2 linked regions of the Azoarcus sp. KH32C genome follow. The protein of the gene in region 1 interacts with the protein of each later gene in a pairwise test. Links are inferred from orthologs where the notes say so. Each region holds a gene or a part of one and is shown in the gene's direction. Other genes may lie near its edges.

Region 1 (16,199 bases):
CAGCACCAACGCCGAACAGGAAGAAGCCCAGGAAGAGCTCGAAGTCGATTACCACGGCGATCCGCTCGACATCGGCTTCAACGTCACCTACCTGCTCGACGTGCTCAACAACACCCATGAAGACCATATCGAATGGCGCTTCAACGACGGCAATTCGAGCGCGCTGGTGACGCTCCCGGGCAACGACCAATTCAAGTACGTGGTCATGCCGATGCGAATCTGACGCCGGCCGGCGCACCGCCGGCTGTGTGCCCTCCGCCCCGGGCCCTCCCGGGGCGTGTTCTTTGATGAATCACCCGAGATAGACGATGTCCGAACCGCAAAACCTGCCTCAGTCCGCCCCTGTCCCCGCCGCCGGCTCCGGCGCCTACGACGAATCGAGCATCCAGCAGCTCGAAGGTCTGGAAGCCGTGCGCAAGCGTCCCGGCATGTACATCGGCGACACCTCCGACGGCACCGGCCTGCACCACATGGTGTTCGAGGTCGTCGACAACTCGATCGACGAGGCGCTGGCCGGCCACTGCGACGACATCGTCATCACCATCCACCCCGACAACTCGATCTCCGTGTCCGACAACGGCCGCGGCATCCCGGTCGGCGTGAAGATGGACGACAAGCACGAGCCCAAGCGCTCGGCCGCTGAAATCGTGATGTGCGTGCTGCACGCCGGCGGCAAGTTCAACCAGAACAGCTACAAGGTGTCCGGCGGCCTGCACGGCGTCGGCGTCTCGTGCGTGAACGCGCTATCGAAGTGGCTGCGCCTGACGGTGCGCCGCGACGGCAAGAAGCACTTCATGGAGTTCCACCGCGGCGTGCCGCAGGATCGCGTGATCGACGTCGTCGACGGCATCGAGGTGAGCCCGCTGAAGGTCCTCGGCGAGACGAGCAAGCGCGGCACCGAGGTGCATTACCTCGCCGACGAGGAAATCTTCGGCACCATCGAATACCACTACGACATCCTCGCAAAGCGCCTGCGCGAGCTTTCGTTCCTCAACAACGGCGTCAAGATCCGCCTCATCGACCAGCGCTTCGGCAAGGAGGAGGACTTCGCCTTCGCCGGCGGCGTGAAGGGCTTCGTCGAATACATCAACCGCACCAAGAGCGTGCTGCATCCGACCGTGTTCTACGCCGAAGGCACCACGCGCATCCCGACCGGCCACGGCCACGACGCCGAGCTGGGCGTCGAGGTCGCGATGCAGTGGAACGACAGCTACGCCGAACAGGTGCTGTGCTACACCAACAACATCCCGCAGGCCGACGGCGGCACCCACCTCACGGGGCTGCGCGCTGCGATGACGCGGGTCATCAACAAGTACATCGAAGAACACGAGATCGCCAAGAAGGCTAAGGTCGACATCACCGGCGACGACATGCGCGAAGGCCTCGCCTGCGTGTTGTCGGTGAAGATGCCTGACCCGAAGTTCGCGAGCCAGACCAAGATGAAGCTGGTCTCCAGCGAAGCGCGCCCCGCCGTCGAGGAAGTCGTCGCCAACAAGCTCACCGACTTCCTGCAGGAAAACCCGATCGACGCGAAGACCATCTGCGCGAAGATCGTCGAAGCCGCCCGCGCCCGCGACGCCGCCCGCAAGGCGCGCGAGATGACGCGCCGCAAGGGCCTGCTCGACGGCGTTGGCCTGCCCGGCAAGCTCGCCGACTGCCAGGAGAAGGATCCCGCGCTGTGCGAAATCTACCTCGTCGAGGGTGACTCCGCAGGCGGCTCCGCCAAGCAGGGCCGCGACCGCAAGTTCCAGGCGATCCTGCCGCTGAAGGGCAAGATCCTCAACGTCGAGAAGGCGCGCTTCGACAAGCTGCTGCAGAGCCAGGAAATCGCGACGATGATCACCGCGCTCGGCACCGGCATCGGCAAGGAAGACTACAAGCCGGAAAAACTGCGCTACCACCGCATCATCATCATGACCGACGCGGACGTCGACGGCGCCCACATCCGCACGCTGCTGCTGACCTTCTTCTACCGTCAGATGCCCGAGCTCGTCGAGCGCGGCCACATCTACATCGCCCAGCCGCCGCTCTACAAGATCAAGCACGGCAAGACCGAGCTCTACATCAAGGACGACAACGAGCTCAACCAGCACATGCTGAAGCTCGCCCTCGACGGCGCGACGCTGATCCCGCGCGAAGGCGCCGCCCCGATCGGCGACGAAACCCTCGGCGGCCTCGCGCGCAGCTACCTGCTCGCCGAAGCCGTCATCAACCGCCTCGCCGGCTACATCGATCCCGCCGTGTTGCACGCAATGCTCGCCCACGACATCGAGGTCAGCCTCGACGACGAAGCCGCCGCCAACGCGAGCATCGAACGCATCCAGCCGCATCTCCCCGACGACGTGCGCCTGCGCGCCGAATACCACGACGAAACGGAAACCTGGCAGCTCGCGATCGAGCGCATGCACCACGGCAACCGCAAGCTCGGCTGGCTCGACGACCCCTTCGTCCGCTCCGGCGATTACCGCAGCATCCGCACCGCGAGTGCCGCCATCGCCGACCTGATGGGCCCCGGCGCCACCATCCGCCGCGGCGAAAAGAGCCAGGCCGTCACCCGCTTCGCCGAAGCCATCCGCTGGCTACTCAACGAAGTCGAACGCGGCCTGACCAAGCAGCGCTATAAGGGTCTCGGCGAGATGAACCCCGAGCAGCTGTGGGAAACCACGATGGACCCCGTTGTGCGTCGGCTACTGAGGGTGCAGATCGATGACGCGATTGCTGCGGATGAGATCTTTACGACGTTGATGGGGGATGACGTCGAGCCACGGCGGGCGTTTATTGAGGGGAATGCGTTGTATGCGAGGAATATTGACGTTTGATTTTTCTTGCATAGGACACGAGACAGGATTCGTGTCGCATTAGGAAAAAGGGCTCCGTTTGGAGCCCTTTTGCATTTCGCGGCTACTCACTGTCTGAAGTTCTTTCTCTACTGCCGACGACTGCCCATAGGGAACGCGAAAACATGCTCAAGTAGTTCGACATCCCCAAAGACGCGTTTTGTCGTTTACCATGCAACTCCAATGCAATGTAATTTCCGCTCGGGGGAAGCTTATGACAAAAGACAAGCATGACGACTTCTCGCAGGAGATCCTGTTCGCTGATGAAGAGGGTAAGTCTGCCGCAGAATGGACTCATCTACCACCAGAGCGAGAGTTCTTCGCAAGTCCATATGATCCTCCTGTCAAGACGCTCGTTGCCGAGATCCGCGAGAAGGAGCTTATGGCGCGCCCCACCTTCCAGCGAAATGCTGTTTGGGATAGACGGCGGAAGAGCAAATTTGTCGAATCAATACTGTTGAACATTCCAATTCCCAATCTCTTCTTTGCCGAAGATGATGATGGGACGAAGGTCGTCGTCGATGGTCAGCAGAGACTTCTAGCCTTGAAGGATTACGTTGAGAATTCCTTTCCGTTGAATGGCTTGGACGTTTTGCATGAGCTTAACGGCAGACGATTCGCCGACCTGACAGAGCGCCAACAGCGAATTATCAACAACCGAACCCTTCGTTGTTTAGTGATATCGGCAAAGAGCGACTCAGAAATCCGATTCGAGGTCTTTGAGCGACTAAATACCGGAGGACTACCTCTCAACGCACAAGAAGTTAGACACTGCGTATTCCGTGGAGCTCTAAATGATTTGCTCCATGAGCTTGCCAAACATCCCTCATGGCTTGCCTTGCTTGGGAAGGAAGAACCTGATAATCGAATGAACGACTGCGAACTGATACTTCGCTTCTTTGCCATCCGGGATGCACTTCCAAATTATTCCCCGCCACTGAAAACACTGCTCAATTCCTATATGAAAGCTCACCGGAACCCGAGCCAACAGGAATTGACCGAGATGTGTAACTCTTTTTTGGCAGCCGTCGATGCGGTATCGCGTGCTTTTCCGGGCCATCCATTCAGGCGCGCGCAACACAACGACAAGGGCGGAACTGAATGGGATAATTCACTAAATCGCGCTGTTTTCGACGTCCAGATGATCGTAATGGAAGGCGCTAATCCGAATTGGATCGAGACTCATTCCACCGAAATTGAGGCTCAGTTCATCGAACTCTGTGTGAACGATCAACGATTTAGTGATTGTGTTAGCAGAGCTACTGCCGACAAGACTCGAATGGAGTACAGGCTTTTTAAGTGGAACGAATCACTTAAGAATCTTGGAGCCCAATTGCCATATTCAGCAAGAATTCCTTTGGCTCCGACAATGGAAATTGGCGATGCCGAGTAATTCCTTGGAGGATTTCCGCTTCCGAATGGAAGAGGTGTCCTCCCTCTTGAATTCCGCCCAAGGATCGCAGGATCCTCGAAATGCCTCAATGTACGCCAAATGCGCGATAGTGCTAGCCTGTGCTGCACTCGAGCGGTATATGAATGATGTTCTTGAGGAATTCTGCAGCAGTTTTAATGAACAATCATGGCAAGAACTTAGCCAAGGGCGGCAGCGTTACCTGCTGCGGCACATCGCACTCAAGATGGAGGAACGGGCAACGGCGTTTACCCGCCGGAACCAAGTTGAGGCGTCCGACTGTGACGCGCTAATCCGATTCGTTCGTTGCTGTGGAAGCGCCGTCGAGAATCCATCAAATTGGTCCTACTTCTCTGATTTTGGGATATTCGGGGAAGGAACGAGCGCACCAGACAGAATCGATGCTGTTGTGCGCGCTTTTGATTCAAACGGGCGCAGCTTGTACGGATTTATGGAAGCGTGTGGGGAGGACCGCCGCCGCGTACTTTCAGGACTGCAACAATTGGTGGAGGCTAGGCACGCAGCCGCCCATGCACTTAAGGGGACGACGCCGCCGGGCCCCGAAGACGGCATTGAGTGGGTTCGATCTGCCGTCGTCGTCGCGGAGTGTGTGGATAGATTCCTCGACCTCTAGGATCTATGAGGAAAAAAAGGGCATCGTCGTCACGTCAGCGAGCACTGTCAGCATCGCCATGCAAATACCCGAAGCCGCTCGTTGCGGCAAGTCGCCCGCGGTTTTGTTGATGCATCAACGTCCACCTCGAAATACCCGACCAAGCGCACTCATTTGGCGCTCAATGCGTCCCGTTATCCCAACGCTGGTGCAAGTAACAGTTCCACGAAAATGCCGAGACAGCACATAGCATTGTTTTAATTTCCTTTTTCGCCCCAGGTAACAAAGGCCCGTAACTTGCGTGACTTCCCCCGAGCGTCGATTGCCGCAATCGTGTAATCCCCAGATGCTCCCGAACCAACACCTTGCGGTCATCGCTCGTTCAGGACGTCTTTCCGCCTGAGCCGACGCCGTGTCTGCTTGGTGTTCGCATTCCAGAACGGCTGGCAGAAAGACTGTCGTCTTCATCCTTCGATAGCGAGGAGACATGCCATGCCATACCGCCCCATTCGCGAAGTCATCGGTCAACGCCCATTCCCTACGGTCTCGCCCGGCAGCACGATCCGGAATTCGTCGATCATCATGCGGGAGATGAGATCCTCGGCCGTGCTGGTCGTGGAGAAGGGAATGTTGCTCGGCATCGTGACGGAACGGGATATTGTGTTCCGGGTCGTTTCTCTGGGTCTCGATCCAGCGGCGACGTCGGTCGAGAGCGTCATGACGACGAGCGTGCAGACGATCCATGAGGACAAGCCTTTCGGTCACGCCTTGCATCTGATGTATGAAGGCGGGTTCCGTCACATGCCGGTGGTGGACGACAACGGGATCCCGGTCGGGTTGCTTGCCGCGCATGATGCGCTCGACATCGATGGTCTGCAGTTGGGGCACGATCTGGTGCGTCGCGAGGAACTCACAGTCATCCTCTGACGCGGGTCGCAGCGCCGCATGAAACACGAGTGGTTTCTTCATGGACAGCAACGGACCAGTTATTCGTTTGATGCAGTCGCCGGGCGAGGATTCGCCGCCGGAGGGTACGCGGCGGATCATCGACCGGCAGGAGCGGGTCTTCTACTGCGGCTACTGGGTCAAGACCTATCCGCTGCCCGCGGACTCCTTGCACGCCAAGAAGAACCTGATCGAGGCGCTGACCCGGCGCCTCTTCAATCACACGGAACACGGCCTGAACGTCCCCGGTGCGCGTCTCGCCGACGCGCGCGCGGCCTACGAGGCCGAGACGGACCCCGCCGCTCGCCGCATCAAGGGCGGCATGTTGGCGGGGGCGCTGTTCAATCGGGCGACGGACATCTTCCGCCACCTGGTGGAACTGCAGGCGGACGGCGTGGAAATCCTGACCGACTACCCGCTGGTGCAGGAATGCGGCAACTGTCTGATGGAGGCGCTGGAACTCGGGCGCCTGGTCCTGCATCGCAGCGGCGAGGAAGGGATCGACGAGCTGTGGGGCGAGCCTTTCCGGGCCTACTCGCTGCCAGTGGAAGAGTTTTACGAGGGCCGCTACATCAAGATCGGCCAATGCATGCGCGACATCGACCGGATCGCGGACAGCATGATCGAGAATTTCGGCTGCATTCCCGTCTTCGAAGGGATTGGGCCGGCAGTGAGGGAATTTGCGGCGGCGGCGCGCCTGAAGTGCGAGACGCTGCGGACCGATCGGGACATTTTCGATGTGTGGACGAAGTTCGTCACCGCGGGCGAGCGGCTCACCGGCTTCGCGCACGGCCACGGAACGGACGGCCGGGGGCGCCCTACCGGACGGCGCCTGCACAGCCACGCCGACGGCCTCCAACTGATCGAGGCCGGACGCTTGCTGATCTTCTATCTCGTGCGCGCCCGCACGCCGATGCCGAAGAGCACGCGGGAGTATATCGAGCGGATCACGTTCTATCGGGAACGGGGGCGGATTCCGCGGTGACTGCCGCGACGATTCGGACTTTGCTCGTTATTTGAGCTTCGTCCTTGGCGCCGGGGGCTTTCTCGCGGCTGTCCTGGCTTTGACGAGTTGTCTCAGCGCCTCGGGATCTACGTCCAGATCGCCTGCCGGATAGAGGTTGGGCAAGAGGGAGCCGAGGGCATGCATGGGGAAGCCGACTCGAACCTTGCCGCGTGGGGTGTCCGAGACGAGAAATCCTTCGAGGACGAGCGCATTGAGCACATCCCTGGCTGTCCTCTCCGGGAGGCCGGTGATGCGGCTTGCCTCCATGCGCTCGAACTCGCCGGTACTGAACGCATGGATGAAGAGGTAGGCAGACTCGGGCTTGAGATCGAAGCGCACCCTCCGGAAAAAATGCTCGGCTCGAAACCTGAAGTTGTCGAGTGCAAACATCCGGGCCATGAACCTGGCCTGATCGACAGCAGTTTGCATCGCGTACTCGCAAAACTCCGCCAAGCGCTTTTCGGACAGATTCCCGCGCCCGTCGAGATCGCCCATTCGAGGCTCGTCGGCCCCGGCCAGTTTGGCCTTGTACTCGTCGGCGGTCTTCGCGAACCCTCGGGACATTGACCAGAGGGACGCGCCATTGACTCCGCATTCGCGGAGCATCGCGTCGATGGCGATCCGCGCGACACGACCGTTTCCGTCGAGGAAGGGGTGAATCCACACGAGGCGATGATGGGCCGCGAACGCCGCAAGAATGCCGTCCAGCTTGCTGATTCCGCCCTTTTTCGACCATTCAAGGCGCTGGCCGTAGATCCTTGCGAAGCGCTCCAGAAAACGATCGAGCGTGTCCGCTCTGGGTGCGAGGTGTATGCCGACGTGGACGTCCCTCTCGCGGAATCTTCCGGGCTCCATGAAGCTGCCGTCCTTCAGCTTGAGCATTTCCTCCGGCAAGTGCTCGCAGAAACGCCGGTGAACCTCAAGGAGGAAGGGCGGCAAGGAATCCTTATCGAGCGACTGGAACTTGGCCCATCGGTCTGCCTCGATGTGAGCAAATGCGAGACTCTGCAAGTCCTTCTGCTCCATCTCCGCCTTCACCTCGAACAGCGCCTTCTCGATATCGATCGGCAGGGTGTGATGGCCCTCGATCAAGTTCGAGTAGTAACAGTTCATCCCGGAGACAAGCTCGGAGAGACTTCTCGCGGTCGCGGGAACCAGTGCGGCATCGAGGCAAGCTGAGGCTTCCGACAACTCGTGAGCGAACCCGACCAGCGAGTTGTAGACAGGCCGGGAGCTATCGATGACCAGCGGTTCCATCTGCGACGGGTCGTCGTATAGCTCGATCATTTTTTGCCTAGTTTATTGCCGATGTTTCATCCGATTATAAACATCTAGTCATCAAGTAGTTAGATTTATAAGAACGCTATATTTCGCCGATGTTTACGCCGATCTCTCTGCCGAAATTTCGGAACATCCCAACCCGCGGTCTGCGTACACCACCGACCGTTTCGTCCCGCGTCGCCATTGAGGACCGTGCGCGCGCCGCCCATCAGCCGGTGGCGGCGATGGAATCACAATTTCGGCCGAGGCCCCGGCTGCGAAATCAGTTCGCCGGCGAGGTCGGCGGCGATGAAGGCCTGCGGATCGGTGCCGGGATTCCAGCCCTCGCCGGCCGCCCAGCAGGGCGGCGAAGTCAATGCCGGGCCATCGGTAAAATTAGAAGAGCTGCACCAGTTACATTATGGAAATTTCATTTGTCGACATCCAACTATTGATATAGTCCACAGTCAGAATGGCGGCACCGGAGTTCGCGCGCCGTCATCCCTCATCGGTCGAACTTCATATTGCGAAGCGCCATGCTCCCGATCAACATCGACAAGATTCCGCCGATCTCGCCGCTTGTGCACGATCTGCTGTCGATGTCGCTCGACGATGCGGATGCCGAACGGCGGTTGCTGAAGATCAGCGCCAGCGAACCGCAGGTGTCGATCCGTCTGGTCGCGATCGCGAATTCGGTGGCCTACCGGCGGAGCGGACCGGAGCTGACCGACACCATGCAGGCGATTCGCCGCATCGGCCTCGCACGTACGCGGCAGCTGGCGATTGGATTGCTGTTCGGCCATCCGCTGAGCCGGCAACTGCCGCCGGGTCTGGCGGAAGACGTCTGGCTGCACAGCCTCGCCATGGCAGCCGCGGCGCAGGAAATCGCGCACGTGAAACGACATCCCGATCCGGCGACGGCCTATCTGGCCGGCCTCGTCCACGATCTGGGCTACCTCGTCGAAGAGATGGCGGCACCCGGCAGCATCGCGCGCACCGTGGCGAGCGCCCTGAACGACGATCTTGCTCCGGAACAGGCCGAGGAGCGGCTGACCGGGACCACTCACGCGCGCCTCGCGGCCGACCTCCTCACGCACTGGCGCGCACCGGCGGCCATCGTCGAGGCCCTTGCCGATCATCACCGCGACGACATCGATCCGGACTCACTCGCTGCGGTGGTGTTCGGCGCGGAAAAGCTCGCACGCTTTGTCGAAGTCACCGACGTGCTCTATGCCGGGCGCGAGCATCCATTCGCGCCCCTGTCGCTCGACCGGCTGGGGCTCGAATTCCTGTTTGAACAACAACTCGACCTGAGTGGCGACGAGGTATCCGGTCTTGCCGGCCGCATCGTCGCGCAGGTCGGGCATTTCCAGTCCGCCGCCCGCGCAATGGGCGGCGCACATTGACGACGTTTCGCCTTCCCGGCGAACATTTCTGAGCACGGAGGAGTTGCTATGTACGGTTTGGTGAATCAGGCGGTCCGCGAAATGGTGCTAACCCACTACGGCGAGGAAAAGTGGGAAGCGATCCGCGAACATGCGGGGACCGACGATGTGTTCATCGCGATGGACCAGTACCCCGACGACGTGACCGTGGGCCTGGTCGGCGGCGCCTGTGCCGTGCTCGGCGCCCAGCCCGCACAGGTGCTGGAAGCCTTCGGCGAATTCTGGGTCGACTTCACCGTTCGCACCTACGGCGAACTGTTCGAGATGTCGGGCGACTCCTTCGTCGGCTTCGTCAAGAACCTCAACGACCTGCACACCCGAGTCGAGCAGATGATGCCGGACCTCGCGCCGCCGTCGTTCATCGTCACCGACGAAACGCCGGGCGAGTTCAAGCTGCAATACCATTCGAAGCGCGACGGCCTGCACCCGATGATCCTGGGTCTCGTGCGCGGCCTCGGCAAGCACTTCAACACCAAGGTCGACATCACGCGTCTGCGCGGCAAGGAAGATGGCCTTGCGTATGACGAATTCCTGGTCAGGCACCAACCCGCCTGAGCCTGTCCGCCTAGACCGCCGCGATGGATTCGAGGACCCAGCCGCCGACCGGGCACGGCCTGAATGCCGACGCATTGCGCGCGGTCTTTCCCTTCCACTTCTCGTTCGCGCCCGATCTGACGATCCAGCAGATCGGGCCGACGCTACAGAAACTGCTGCCCGACGTCGAGATCGGCCATCCGGTCGCGAGCTATCTGCGAATCGTCACGCCGAACATTCCATTCGAGTACGCGGCGATCGACCAGCAGTCGTTCACGGTGTTCTTTCTCGAAGCGCTCGACAAGCGCTTCAAGCTGAAGGGCCAGATGTTGCGGACGCAGGAGGACGGCATCGAGCGGATGCTGTTCCTCGGCTCGCCGGTCGTGCGCGAGATGAGTTCGGTGTCCGGCATCGGGCTCACGCTGAAGGATTTCGCCATTCACGATTCGGCGGTCGACTTCCTGATCCTGCTGCAAACCAAGACCAACACGATCAACGACGTGAAGGGCATGGCGGACCGCCTGAAGAAGGAGGTCGCCGAGCGGCGCGAGGCGCAGAAGGAGCTGCAACGCGCCAACGAGGAACTCGAAGATCGGGTACGCCAGCGCACGCTTGAGCTGGAAATTGCCAACAGCGACCTGCAGAAGGAAATCGGCGAGCGCCGCAAGGCCGAGGAACAGGTGCGCGACACCAACGGCCAGCTCAAGGCCATGGTCCGCCGGCTCGAAGCGCACAACCGCCAGATGCATCTGCTGAACACGATGGGCGACATGCTTCAGGCATGTCATTCGGTCGATGAGACGCACCACGTGATCGCGGATTCGCTATCCAAGCTCTTCCCGGGCGAAAGCGGCTCGCTCGCGCTGCTCGATGACGATTCGGGCAACTTCCGGGTGGTCGCGGCCTGGGGCGAAAACGCCGACGTGCCGGGCCACGAGTTCACCCGCACGGATTGCTGGGGCCTGCGCCGCGCGCGCGTGCACGAGCATGACTGCACCGCGCTCGACACGGCCTGTGCTCATGTCCGCGACAACCCCCACCCGCCAGGTTGCCAGTACGTCTGCATCCCGCTCGGAACGCAAGGAGAGCTGCACGGCCTGCTGCATCTGCACGGCGTACCGACGGACGACCGCGAGGACCCGGATTTCGCGAACGTGCGGCGCCAGCTGATCCATTCGGCGAGCGAGCCGATCAGCCTGTCGATCGCCAACCTCAAGCTGCAGGAGAACCTGCGCCAGCAGTCGATCCGCGACGCATTGACGGGCCTGTACAACCGGCGCCACATGGAAGAGTCGCTGGCCCGCGAAATCGCGCGCACGAACCGCACCCAGCGCCCATGCAGCGTGATCATGCTCGACGTCGACCACTTCAAGAAATTCAACGACGCGTACGGGCATCAGGCCGGGGACGCCTTGCTCAGGGGGCTCGGCGAATTCCTGCGCACCCACGTGCGCAGCGAGGACATTCCATGCCGTTACGGCGGCGAGGAGTTCATCCTCATCCTCACGGGGGCCAATTTCGACGGTGCAGCCAAGCGTGCCGAGGAAATCCGCCGCGGGGTGGAGCAGGACTTCAAGGTCCCGCACGAAGGCGGCTTCCTGCCGCAAGTGACGATTTCATTGGGGGTCGCGACTTATCCCCTTCATGCGGCCGGCGCGGCCGACACGGTCAAGGCGGCCGATGTGGCGCTCTACCAGTCGAAGCAGGATGGACGCAACCGGGTGACCATCAGCAGCGGCAGCCTCGTGAAGGAGTGAGTCAGGCGGCGGACTTGCCGTCGCCACCCGGCGCGGCTTGCGCCTTCAGCGCCTTGATTGCGGCAATCGTGCTCTCGGACGTGCGCATGAAGGCGCTGTCCGCTGCGAGCAGCCGCCCTGCCTCCTCGAGCGCCCCTTCGGAAGCGAGCCGCGCGATCTCTGCGGCGTGGCGATGGAATTCGGCGTGCTCGCGCACCAGCTCGGCGAATGCCGGATATGCCGCCAGCGCGTCAGCCTCGCTGACCAGCCAGCGCCCCAGTTCGCAAGCACGGTGATCGCCCAGCATCGCCACGTCGAGCCCCTTGCGGCCGTTGACGAGCCAGCGCAACGTGATCTTCCAGAAGGTGTGGGAACGGATCGCCTCATCGAAGTTCATTACGGAGTTCCCGTATGGAATGGCTGCCATGATAAACGAGCGGCATCGGACCGATGCGATCCGAATGCCTAGTCATTCATCAGACTGAACGCCAGCGCCGCCATGACCAGGGCGACAAGCGCATCCAGCACCCGCCACGCCGCCGGCCGGGTGAAGAGCGGGGCGAGCAGCCGCGCACCGTAGGCGAGCCCGACGAACCACAGTAGGCTCGCGGCCGCAGAGCCCACCCCGAAAAGCCACCGCCCACCCTCGCCGTGCTGATTCGCCAACCCGCCGAGCAGGATCACGGTGTCGAGATAAACATGCGGGTTCAGGAAGGTGAAGCCGAGGCAGGTGGCGATGGCGCCGGCGAGCGACATCGGTGCGGCGGTTTCGAGCTGGAGTCGCTCGCCGTGCCAGGCACGGCGGGCGGCGAGACAGGCATAGGCGAGGAGGAAGGCTGCGCCGCCGTAGCGGGCGGCGGTGAGGAGAAGGGGGTTGGACTGGATCAGGGCGCCGAGGCCGGCGATGCCGGCGGCGATCAGCAGGGCGTCGGAGGCGGCGCAGATCAGCGTGACCGGGAGCAGGTGTTCGCGGCGGATGCCTTGCTGCAGTACGAAGGAGTTCTGGGCGCCGATGGCGACGATGAGGGCAAGGCAGGCGAGGAAGCCGGCGAGAAAGGGGGTGTGCATGAAGGCGCCCGGGCAAGGTTGATGACCCGAGCCTAGCGAGCGACAATCGGCAAGGAAAACTAAACGTTTTAACCAACCGTTAATTTCTCTAATCCATGAAGATCGACAACGCGCAGTTGGCCGCTTTCGCGATGGTGATCCGCGAAGGGTCCTTCGAGGCGGCAGCGCGGAAGCTCCATGTGACGCCTTCGGCGATCAGCCAGCGCATCAAGCAGCTCGAGGAGCGGCTCGGCCAGGTGCTGGTCCAGCGCGCGAGCCCTTGTGTGCCGACGGGCGCCGGAAAGCTGCTGCTGCGCTACACGGAAGAACTGGCCATGCTCGAAGCGGAGATGCTGGACGCGCTGGGCAGCGCGGAGGAGGGCGGCGGCGCGGCGCTGCGGATGCCGATCGCGGTGAATGCGGACTCGCTCGACAGCTGGTTCCTGCCGGTGTTCGACGCGATGCCGGACGAGGCGGCGGTCGTGTTCGATGTCCGCGTCGAGGATCAAGATTATTCGGCAACGCTGCTGCGCGAGGGCACGGTGATGGCGGCGGTGAGCGCGAGCGCGACGGCGATCCAGGGATGCAGTGTCGAGCCGCTCGGGACGATGCGCTATCTCGCGGTGAGCTCACCGGCCTATGTGGCGCGCCGCTTTGCCGGCGGCGTCGATGGCGCGAGCCTCGCCCGCGCGCCGATGCTGCGCTTCAACCTGAAGGACGGGCTGCAGGACCAGTTCATCGCGCTGTTCGCCAGCGACGCGCTGCAGCCGCCGACGCATTTCCTGCCCTCCGTCCATGGCTTTGTCGGCGTCGCGAAACAGGGGCTGGGCTGGGGCATGGTGCCCGAGCACTTCGCGCGGCCGGCGATCGCCGCCGGCGAGCTCGTCGAAATCGCGCCCGGCCGGCATCTCGACGTGCCGCTCTATTGGCACCGCTGGCGGCTGGGCTCGCAGGCGTTGAATGCGTTGAGCTCGGCATTGCGCACCGTCGCCCGAGAGGCGCTGCGGCGCTAGCTCTGCGGCTGCTCGTTGGTCGCGAGCCAATAGACGCCCAGCCGCGCGACCTTTTCCGCGAATTCGGTGAAGTCGAGCGGTTTGCGCACGAAGCTATTGCAGCCGACCTCGTAACTCCTGAGCCGGTCTCGTTCCTCGTCGGACGAGGTCAGGATCACCACCGGAAGCAGCTTCGTGCGCGGGTCCGCGCGCAGCCGCGCGAGCACTTCGAGGCCTGACAGGCGCGGCAAGCCGATGTCGAGCAGCACGACGGTGGGCAGTTCGGCGCCGGCGCGGGAGACAAACTCGCCTTCGCCGAACAGATAGTCGACCGCCTGTTGCCCGTCGCGTGCGACGGCGACCTCGTTCGCGAGATTGACCTTCTTCAGCACCCGCAGGATCAGCATTTCGTCCTGCGGGTTGTCTTCGACCAGCAGAATCGTTTTTCTACGCATGTTGAAGCTCCTGGAATGAAGCGGTGGCGGTGGCGCTCATGCGGCCTCGCCCTCGTCGGCGAGCCTGAAGCAGAAGGTTGCCCCTTCGCCCGGCGCCGAGTGCGCGCGGATCGCGCCGCCGTATCGCTGGACGATGCGCTGCACGGTCGCAAGCCCGACGCCGATGCCGGGGAATTCATCGTGGCGATGCAGCCGCCGGAAAGGCTGGAAGAGTTGGTCGGCGTGGGCCATGTCGAAGCCCGCACCGTTGTCACTGATGCAGATGCAGGGCTTGCCGTCGAGCTCACCGCGGTAGACGCGGATCTTCGCTGCCGGCGACTTCGCCGTGTACTTCCACGCGTTGCCGAGCAGGTTGTCGAGCACCGCCTCGGCCATCCGTGCACCGGCGCACAGCGTCAGACCAGGCTCGACCGTCGCCTCGACGGCGCGCTCCGGTTCCGACCGCGCAAGCACCGCCAGCGTCGACTCGGCCATCGCCGTGACGTCGATCCGCTCGCGTTTGAGTTCCCCGCGCGTGCTGCGCGAGAGTGCGAGAATGCCGTCGATCAATTCGGCCATGTTGCGGCTCGCGATGTCGATCTGGTTGAGGTACTTCTTTCCCTCGCCTTCGAGGCGGTCGCCGTAATCCTCCGCGAGCGCATGGGAGAAGCCACTCATCGCACGCAGCGGCGCCCGCAGGTCATGCGACACCGCGTAGGCAAAGCTGTCCAGCTCCCGGTTGGCCGCCGTCAGCTCCGCAGTGCGCAGCGCGACACGCTGTTCGAGGCTCGCATTGAGATCTTGCAGCGCAATCTCGGCCTCCTTGCGGCGCTCGATGTCCTCGACCACGGAGATGAAATAGTCCGGACTGCCGTCCGCCTGCCGCACCAAGGCGGCGGTGAGGTTGATCCAGACGATGGCTCCGCCCTTGCGCAGATAGCGCTTTTCCAGCGAATAGGTTTCGATCTCGCCCGCCAGCATGCGCTGCACCTGATCGAGATCCGCCTCGAGGTCGTCCGGATGCGTGATGTCCTGGAAGGTCAGCGCGGCCAGTTCGTCCTGCGTGTAGCCGACGATGTCGCACAGCTTCTGGTTCGTCCGCAGCCACCGTCCGTCGGGTGTCACCAGCGCGATACCGACCGCGGCCTGTTCGAAGGTCGCCCGGAAGCGCCGTTCGCTGTCGCGCAGGGCCGCTTCGGCCGCCTCGCGTTGGTCGCGGGCCTCGCCAAGCATCGCGCGCACCGCGGTGATCTCGTGGATTTCGGGGACGTCGGGAGCGGCCGCGGAAGGCTCTGCCAGCGTCGCGACGGCCCTGCCCAGCCGGCCTGCAGCCAGCCGGCCGCCTAGCACTCCCACGAGCGTCGCCCCGAGAACCGCCAGCGCGAGCAGTAGGGCAGCCCTGACGACATGTGCATTGCGGACGTCCCGCCGGATCTCCAGCACGATCGACCACGGCGCCACCGTCGAGGACACGACGAAGCGGCCGGCGGGATCGACATCCGCCTCCGGATCGAAGGCCGGCGGTGCGTGCCGCGCGATCGGGATGCTGGCGCCGTCGAGCAGCGTCAACACCCAGCCCTCCGGCAAGGAGACGCGATCGATGCGGTCCTGGAAGAGCCTGGCCTCGAACACCGACAACACCAGCGCGACAGGCTTGCCGTCGCGCATGACGGGGGTCGCCATCGCCACCATCGGCAGGTGCGAGACCGGCCCGATGAAACTGTCGCCCACGGCCGGAGCGCCCGTCTCCAGTGCCGTGCGCGCGGCGCTCCGCCCCTTCGGCGTCGGCAGCGCGGGCAGTTGCGCCCCGAAGGGCATCCGCGTGTTGAACAGCATCCGCAGCTGCGCGTCCGCGAGGATCACGTGACTGCCGAAACTCTGCTGAAAGCCTTGCGCCTCGCGGTACAGATCCTGCCAGCGCGATGGGTCATCGACGAGC
Region 2 (7,858 bases), 3.9 Mb from region 1 along the record:
CTTGGCTTGTGCGAACACGCTGGGGGCAGACAGGCCGATCGACGCGATAGCGGCCACCAGTGCGAACATCTGCTTCTTGCTCTGTTTGATCATATTTTCCTCGTCAATTGGCTGGACGATGATGGGTAACGGTCAGCTATGGTGTTCCATGACTGGGGGCTGCCGGTCCAATGCCGATCCGGCTTATCCAGTTCAGTTACTCAGTTTAGTCTGCCACATCGCGGCAAGCCCAAGCAAATCAGTGTCGTTAAATTGCAACATCAGAGCGCCTTTGTTCATGCGGATTTCGCCCCCGACCCAGACATGGGAAACATGCTCCCGGCCTGCGACATATACCAAATGCGATGCCGGGTCGAAGCATGGGCGGGTCTCCAGTGCGTCGAGTGCGACGGCGCACAGGTCCGCTTCCTTGCCGACCTCGATCGATCCGATGCGATCCGAAAGTCCGAGTGCCTGGGCGCCGGCGAGCGTGGCCATGTGCAATGCGGTGTGTGCAGGAATCGCCGTGGCGTCGCCGGAAATGACCTTGGCAAGCAGGCTGGCGTGGCGCATTTCCTGGAACAGGTCCAGGCGGTTATTGCTGGCGGCGCCGTCGGTTCCGAGTCCGACGGGGATGCCCGCTTCCAGGGCGCGCATGACGGGCGCTGCGCCGCTGGCGAGCTTCATGTTCGAGCTGGGGCAGTGGGCGATGCTGCAGCCGTGTTTTCGCAGCAGTTCGATGTCCGAGTCGTCGAGATGAACCGCGTGGACGGCGACCACGTTGTGTCCGAGCAATCCGAGGGCAGCGAGTCGTGCGATCGGACGCACGCCATATTGCGCGAGCGAGTCGTGCACCTCGCCAGCGGTCTCATGGACGTGGATGTGAATAATTGTATCGAGCTCGGCAGCGAGGCTCGCTACCCGTTGCAGATTGGCGTCCGCGACTGTATAGGGGGCATGAGGGGCGAGCGAGAAACTGATGCGCGGATGGCGGCGCCATTGATCGCGTGCAGCGAGTCCCTTTCTCAGGTAGTCGTCGGCGTCGGAGGCGAAGGGGGTCGGGAAGTCGAGCACCGTGATGCCGACCACTGCGCGCATGCCGGCGCGTTCGAAAGCTTCGGCAGCCGCATCCGGGTAGAAATACATTTCATTGCAGGTTGTGATGCCGCCGCGGAGCATTTCGGCCGCGGCAAGCAAGGTGCCGTCGTGGACGAAGTGCCTTGTCACGTGGCGCGCTTCGGTCGGCCAGATGGCTTCCTGCAGCCAACGCATCAGCGGCAGATCGTCTGCAATGCCGCGCATGAGGCTCATTGCGCTGTGTCCATGCAGGTTCACCAGCCCCGGGATCAGGACATGGTCGGGCAGGTCGACGGTCCGTGCGGCGGCGAATTGTCCGTTGGCCTCGTGTTGGGGCATTACCGCCAGGATCCGTCCTTGGCGGACGGCGACCGAATGGTGTTCGAGAACGATGTTTGCCGGTTCGATCGGGATGATCCAGCGCGCGTTGATCAGTAGGTCGACGGGTTGAGTCACGGTGGCTTGCTCCTGAAAGCAAAAACCCCGCTTCCGCGGGGTCCGGTGAAACTATCGTGCCGTTCAGCTGGCCTTGATTTCCACCTCGACGCGACGATGCGGTTCGAGGCATTCGATCAGTTTCTTGCGGCCGAGTTTGTCGTCGCACTTGACGCCGGGCACCGGCTGGGTCTTGCCGTATCCGATGACGTCGATCTTGTCCGCAGGCACGCCCTTGGTCACGAGGTAGTCCTTGACGGCTTTGGCACGGCGCTCGGAGAGAGCCTGGTTGTATTGCTGGGAGCCGAGACGGTCGGTATGGCCGGAGACGGTGACCAATTGCAGCGGACCGACTTCGCGCAGACGCGCGAGGACTTCACGGTCGATCGCGGCCTTGCCCTGCGGCGTCAGGACGGCCTTATTGAATCCGAACAGAGCCTTCGACGACAGGGTGATCTTCTTCGCGGTCGGAGCGGGAGCGGCCGGCGCGGCGGCGGCAGGGGCTGCCGGGGCCGGCGCGGGGGCTGCGGTCGGAGCGGCAGCGGCCGGTGCGCACTTGTCCTTTGCGACGATGTCGCTGTCGCACTCGCAGCCCACCGGGAGCTTGCCGGCCATGGCCGTGCCGGCAGCGGCCGGGGTCCAATAGCCGGTACGCCAGCACAGGCCGGCGCCGCTGCGCGCAACGACGTTGCGGCCATCGACGGCGTAGGGGATTTCACCCTTGCCGTCGACGATAACGTCCTTGATCTGGGCTTGGGCAGCGAAGCTGGCCGCGAACAGCGCTGCGCCGAGGGCGGCCGGGCGCAGGAGCGTCGTAAGGTTCATGAGTCCTCCACTGAAATTGCGATTCGATTTGTATTGCCCGATGGCTCGGGCGTTTGTTGGCGGCGCAATTTAAGCATAAGGGGCGCAACCCGCCAACGATGCGCAGCGGGTGCGCGGCTCCAGGCGTCGGGTCGTGGGGGCTGTATCAGGGGCGGTCGGACGTCGGCGCATGGTAAGATTCCAAGCTTTTGACCATGCGGCCATTGCCGCCGCCGCGAAATGACTCCGTTTGCCAAGGAAACACTGCCCATCAGTCTCGAAGACGAGATGCGGCACTCCTATCTGGACTACGCGATGAGCGTGATCGTCGGGCGTGCGCTGCCCGACGCTCGAGATGGTCTGAAGCCGGTGCATCGCCGCGTGTTATACGCGATGCACGAACTGTCGAACGACTGGAACAAGGCGTACAAGAAGTCGGCGCGTATTGTCGGCGACGTCATCGGTAAGTATCACCCGCACGGCGATTCCGCTGTATACGACACCATCGTCCGCATGGCGCAGGATTTTTCGCTGCGCTACATGCTGGTCGACGGGCAGGGGAACTTCGGCTCGGTCGACGGCGACAACGCCGCGGCGATGCGATACACCGAAATCCGCATGGCCCGCATCGGCCATGAACTGCTTGCCGACATCGAGAAGGAAACGGTCGACTTCGGGCCGAACTATGACGGTTCGGAAAAAGAGCCGCTGGTCCTGCCGGCACGCATCCCGAACCTGCTGATCAACGGTTCGTCCGGCATCGCCGTTGGCATGGCGACGAACATTCCGCCGCACAATCTCGGCGAGGTGCTTGATGCCTGCCTGAAGGTGCTTGAGGATCCGGAAGTCAGCATCGAAGAGCTGATCCGTATCGTGCAGGCGCCGGACTTCCCGACCGCCGGCCTGATCTACGGGCTGTCGGGTGTGCATGACGGCTATCGCACCGGTCGCGGGCGGGTCGTGATGCGCGCGCGGACCCATTTCGAGGATCTCGAAAAGGGCAACCGCCAGGCGATCATCGTCGATGAGCTGCCCTACCAGGTGAACAAGCGGACGCTGCTCGAACGCATCGCCGAGCTCGTCAATGAGAAGAAGATCGAAGGCATCAGCGAGATCCGCGACGAGTCGGACAAGTCCGGCATGCGCGTCGTGATCGAGCTGAAGCGCAATGAAGTGCCCGAGGTGGTGCTGAACAACTTGTTCAAGCAGACGCAGCTGCAGGACACGTTCGGCATGAACATGGTGGCGCTGGTCGACGGCAAGCCGCGCACGCTGAACCTCAAGCAGATGCTCGAGTGCTTCCTGTCGCACCGGCGCGAAGTCATCACGCGGCGCACCATCTTCGAACTGCGCAAGGCGCGCGAGCGTGGGCACATCCTCGAAGGTCTGGCGGTGGCGCTGTCGAACGTCGACGAGATCATCGCGCTGATCAAGGCGGCTCCGACGCCGTCGGACGCGAAGCGCGAGCTGATGGCGCGCGTCTGGCGCTCGACGCTGGTCGAGGAGATGCTCGCCCGGGCGATGGCGGGCAGCTACCGTCCGGAAGGGCTGGCCGAGGAGTTCGGCCTGTCGGCGAACGGCTACCGGCTGTCCGACGTTCAGGCACAAGCGATCCTGGAGCTGCGCCTGCAGCGCCTGACTGGTCTCGAACAGGACAAGATCGTCGCCGAGTACCGCGAGGTGATGGATGTCATCACCGACCTGCTGGACATCCTCGCACGGCCCGAGCGAATCACCGCGATCATCGTCGAGGAGCTCGGCGCGATCCGCATGCAGTTCGGCGATCCGCGTCGTTCGGAGATCGTGCTGAATACCGGCGAGATCAACATCGAGGATCTGATCGCGCCGGAAGACATGGTCGTCACGCTGTCTCACGGCGGCTACTTCAAGCGCCAGCCGCTGGCCGATTACCGCGCCCAGCGCCGCGGCGGCCGCGGCAAGCAGGCGACGGGCATGAAGGACGACGACTTCATCGACCGCCTCTTCGTCGCGAACACCCACGACTACATCCTGTGCTTCTCGAGTCGTGGACGCGTCTATTGGCTGAAAGTGTATGAAGTGCCGGAAGGGACGCGCAACTCGCGCGGCCGTCCGATCGTCAATCTCTTCCCGCTCGTCGAGGGCGAGAAGATCAACGCCGTGCTACCGGTGCAGGCCTTCGACGACGATCATTTCGTCTTCATGGCCACTGCCGAGGGGACGGTCAAGAAGACCTCGCTGACGGCGTTCGCCAATCCACGCAAGGCCGGCATCATCGCTGCGAGCCTCGATGACGGCGATCGCCTGATTGGCGTCGCGATCACCAACGGCGACAGCGACGTCATGCTGTTCTCCGATGCCGGCAAGGCGGTGCGCTTCCATGAGGGCGACGTGCGTCCGATGGGGCGTGAGGCGCGTGGCGTGCGCGGCATGACGCTCGAGGATGGCCAACGCGTGATCGCGATGCTGGTCTCGAAGAGCGAGGATCTGAGCGTGCTGACTGCGACCGAGAACGGCTATGGCAAGCGCACGCCGGTCGCGGAGTACACTCGACATGGTCGCGGCACGAAGGGGATGATCGCCATTCAGACTTCCGAGCGTAACGGCAAGCTCGTCGGCGCATGCCTCGTCGAGGAGAGCGACGAAGTGATGCTGATCTCGACCGGCGGTGTGCTGATCCGCACGAAGGTGCAGGACATCCGCGAGCTGGGCCGGGCGACGCAGGGCGTCACGCTGATCAACCTCGACGAAACCGATTCGCTTGCGAGCATCGAGAAGGTGGCCGAGTCCGAGCCCGAGGAGTCCGTCGGCGCGGCGGATGAGGCGATCGACGCCGATGTGACGGGCGAAGCGGATACGTCCGCAGCGGAATGATTTGGATTTGATGGAGGGCTTTCGCACATGACGCGCGTGTTCAATTTCAGTGCCGGTCCGGCTGCTCTGCCCGAGGCGGTGTTGCGCCAGGCTGCCGAGGAGATGCTCGATTGGCACGGTGCCGGCTGCGGCGTCATGGAAATGAGCCATCGCGGCAAGGAGTTCGGCGAAATCATCGGCCGGGCCGAAGCCGATTTGCGCGAACTCCTTGGGATCCCGTCGAACTATCGGGTGCTCTTTCTTCAGGGCGGGGCGACGCAGCAGTTTGCGCAGATTCCGATGAACCTGCTGGGCGGCGGTGTTGCCGACTACCTGGTGACCGGAAGCTGGTCCAAGAAGGCCTACAAGGAAGCTCAGCATCTGGCGGCGTCCGGTCTGGGTGGAAGCATCCGGCTCGCGGGCAGTGTCGAGGCGGAAGGCTTTACACGCCTGCTGCGTCAGGATGAACTGTCGCTCGACGACAATGCGGCGTATGTGCATCTGTGCACGAACGAGACGATCCATGGCGTTGAACTGGGCGACGAGGCCGCTCTGCCCGCGACGCGTGCGCCCCTGGTGGCGGATATGTCCTCGCACATCCTGTCGCGCTCGATCGATGTTAGCCGCTACGGCCTGATCTACGCGGGCGCGCAGAAGAACGTGGGGCCGTCGGGACTGGTGATCGTCATCGTGCGGGAGGATCTCATCGGTCACGCTCATCCCATGACGCCGGCGGTCATGGACTACAAGGTGATGGCCGACAACGGTTCGATGCTGAACACGCCGCCGACCTACGCGATCTATATTGCGGGCTTGGTCTTCCAGTGGCTGAAGGCGCAGGGCGGGCTCGCGGGGATCGAGGCGCAGAACATCGAAAAGGCCGATCTGCTCTATCGCTTCCTCGACGACAGCGACTTTTACGAGAATCGCGTGGCGGTGGCGAGCCGTTCGCGCATGAATATTCCCTTCCTGTTGCGCAGCGAGGCGCTGAACGATGCCTTCCTGGCCGAGGCGAAGGCGGCAGGTCTGACGCAACTCAAGGGACACAAGTCGGTCGGCGGCATGCGTGCGTCCATCTACAATGCGATGCCGATTGCCGGCGTGCGCGCTCTGGTCGAGTTCATGCAGGACTTCGCCAGGCGGCACGGCTGAATCTGGTTACGGGAAATGGGGCGAGCATGAGCGACGAACTGCTGAACCTGAGAAAGAAGATCGATCATCTGGACGAGGAGATCCTCGCTCGTCTCGCCGAACGGGCGCAGTGCGCCAAGCGTATCGGCGAGGTCAAGCGCGGGAACCTGTACCGCCCGGAGCGCGAGGCGCAGGTGTTGCGCCGTCTGGGTGAAGCGAACCCCGGTCCGTTGCCGGATGTGGCCGTGCAGCGCATCTTCCGCGAGATCATGTCGGCGTGTCTGGCGCTTGAACACCCGCTCAAGGTCGCGTATCTAGGGCCGGCCGGGACCTTCTCCGAGAGCGCGTCACGCAAGCATTTCGGCTCGGCGCCGACGCTGGTGCCGACCGCCGCGATCGACGATGTATTCCGCGAGGTCGAGGCGGGCAATGCCGACTATGGCGTCGTGCCGGTGGAGAATTCCACCGAGGGGGCCGTCGGCGGCACGCTGGATCTCTTGCTCGCAAACCCGCTGATGATCTGCGGCGAGGTCAAGCTGCGCATCCATCAGCACCTGCTGTCGAAGTCCGAAGGCATCGGGGCGGCAAAACGCCTGTACTCGCATGCCCAGTCGCTCGCGCAGTGCCACGAGTGGCTCAACCGCAATCTCGCTCATCTGTCGCGCGTACCGGTCGCGAGCAATGCCGAAGCGGCGCGCCTGGCCTCCGAGGATGCGGAATCGTGCGCGATTGCGGGCGAAGCGGCCGGCGAACTTTACGGCCTGAACGTGCTGGCCAAGAACATCGAGGACGATCCGAACAATACGACGCGCTTCCTGGTGATCGCCCGTCATGATGCGGGGCCGTCCGGCCGCGACAAGACTTCGTTGGTGTGTTCGGCACCCAACCGGCCGGGGGCGATGCACATGCTGCTCGAACCGTTGGCGCGGCATGGAGTCGATATGACCAAGCTGCAGTCGCGTCCGGCGCGCGGCGGGTTGTGGGAATACGTGTTCTATGTCGACATCGAGGGCCACCGCGAAGATCCAGAGGTCGCCGCTGCGCTCAAGGAACTCAACGACCGGGCAGCCTTTGTGAAGATCCTCGGGTCTTATCCCGTCGCCGTCATCTGAGTCGATGCCGGCCCGGGTGCCGGAAGGGTTGCGGGATTGTGGAATCGGCACAGGGCGCGCGGCGACGCTGCGCCGCGACAGCTGCTCGCCTGAATGGATGATGCTCTGAATGGCTGTAATCAAGAGACTGGTAGTGTGCGGCGTGGGGCTGATCGGCGGCTCGTTCGCGTTGGCGCTGCGGCGTGCGGGCTTGGTCGAACGCATTGTCGGAATCGGCCGTAGCGGAACCTCGCTCGCCCGTGCCGTCGAACTGGGCGTCATCGACGAATACTGCTCCGATTGGGCGAGTGCCGCCGATGGCGCAGATTTCGTTCTGCTGGCTCCGCCTGTCGGCCAGATGGAATCGGTGATGGCGGCAATGGCGCCTCATCTTGCGCCGGGCACTGTCGTCACCGACGCCGGCAGCACCAAGCGCGACGTGATCGAGGCGATCTATCGTCATCTTCCCAATCATCTGACCCATACGGTTCCTGCCCATCCGATCGCCG

The links.
Region 2: the proteins of gyrB (region 1) and gyrA interact in binary tests that used the Escherichia coli proteins (3 or more experiments, as listed by UniProt). The link is inferred for Azoarcus sp. KH32C from one-to-one orthologs.

What each region holds. Positions count from the first base shown.
Region 1 is NC_020516.1:2,752-18,950, forward strand. What follows is about bases 1-3,063. They hold gyrB (DNA topoisomerase (ATP-hydrolyzing) subunit B), read left to right. Parts: upstream 1-308; coding sequence 309-2,819; downstream 2,820-3,063. Other genes in these bases: dnaN (DNA polymerase III subunit beta), read left to right, coding at 1-223; AZKH_RS26605 (DUF262 domain-containing protein), read left to right, coding at 3,052-3,063. In the rest of the region: more of AZKH_RS26605, read left to right, coding at 3,064-4,230; AZKH_RS27140 (HEPN domain-containing protein), read left to right, coding at 4,220-4,882; AZKH_RS00020 (CBS domain-containing protein), read left to right, coding at 5,354-5,788; AZKH_RS00025 (hypothetical protein), read left to right, coding at 5,859-6,791; AZKH_RS00030 (Fic family protein), read right to left, coding at 6,819-8,099; AZKH_RS27830 (hypothetical protein), read right to left, coding at 8,324-8,449; AZKH_RS00035 (HDOD domain-containing protein), read left to right, coding at 8,609-9,478; AZKH_RS00040 (heme NO-binding domain-containing protein), read left to right, coding at 9,527-10,072; AZKH_RS00045 (diguanylate cyclase), read left to right, coding at 10,096-11,808; AZKH_RS00050 (CZB domain-containing protein), read right to left, coding at 11,810-12,184; AZKH_RS00055 (LysE/ArgO family amino acid transporter), read right to left, coding at 12,253-12,855; AZKH_RS00060 (LysR family transcriptional regulator ArgP), read left to right, coding at 12,951-13,847; AZKH_RS00065 (response regulator), read right to left, coding at 13,844-14,281; AZKH_RS26075 (sensor histidine kinase), read right to left, coding at 14,318-16,199. UniProt on the Escherichia coli protein: DNA gyrase negatively supercoils closed circular double-stranded DNA in an ATP-dependent manner to maintain chromosomes in an underwound state.
Region 2 is NC_020516.1:3,941,473-3,949,330, reverse strand. What follows is about bases 2,235-5,348. They hold gyrA (DNA gyrase subunit A), read left to right. Parts: upstream 2,235-2,535; coding sequence 2,536-5,148; downstream 5,149-5,348. Other genes in these bases: serC (3-phosphoserine/phosphohydroxythreonine transaminase), read left to right, coding at 5,176-5,348; AZKH_RS17640 (OmpA family protein), read right to left, coding at 2,235-2,316. In the rest of the region: AZKH_RS17650 (OmpA family protein), read right to left, coding at 1-93; AZKH_RS17645 (TRZ/ATZ family hydrolase), read right to left, coding at 193-1,512; more of AZKH_RS17640, read right to left, coding at 1,576-2,234; more of serC, read left to right, coding at 5,349-6,279; pheA (prephenate dehydratase), read left to right, coding at 6,306-7,370; AZKH_RS17620 (prephenate dehydrogenase/arogenate dehydrogenase family protein), read left to right, coding at 7,480-7,858. UniProt on the Escherichia coli protein: A type II topoisomerase that negatively supercoils closed circular double-stranded (ds) DNA in an ATP-dependent manner to maintain chromosomes in an underwound state.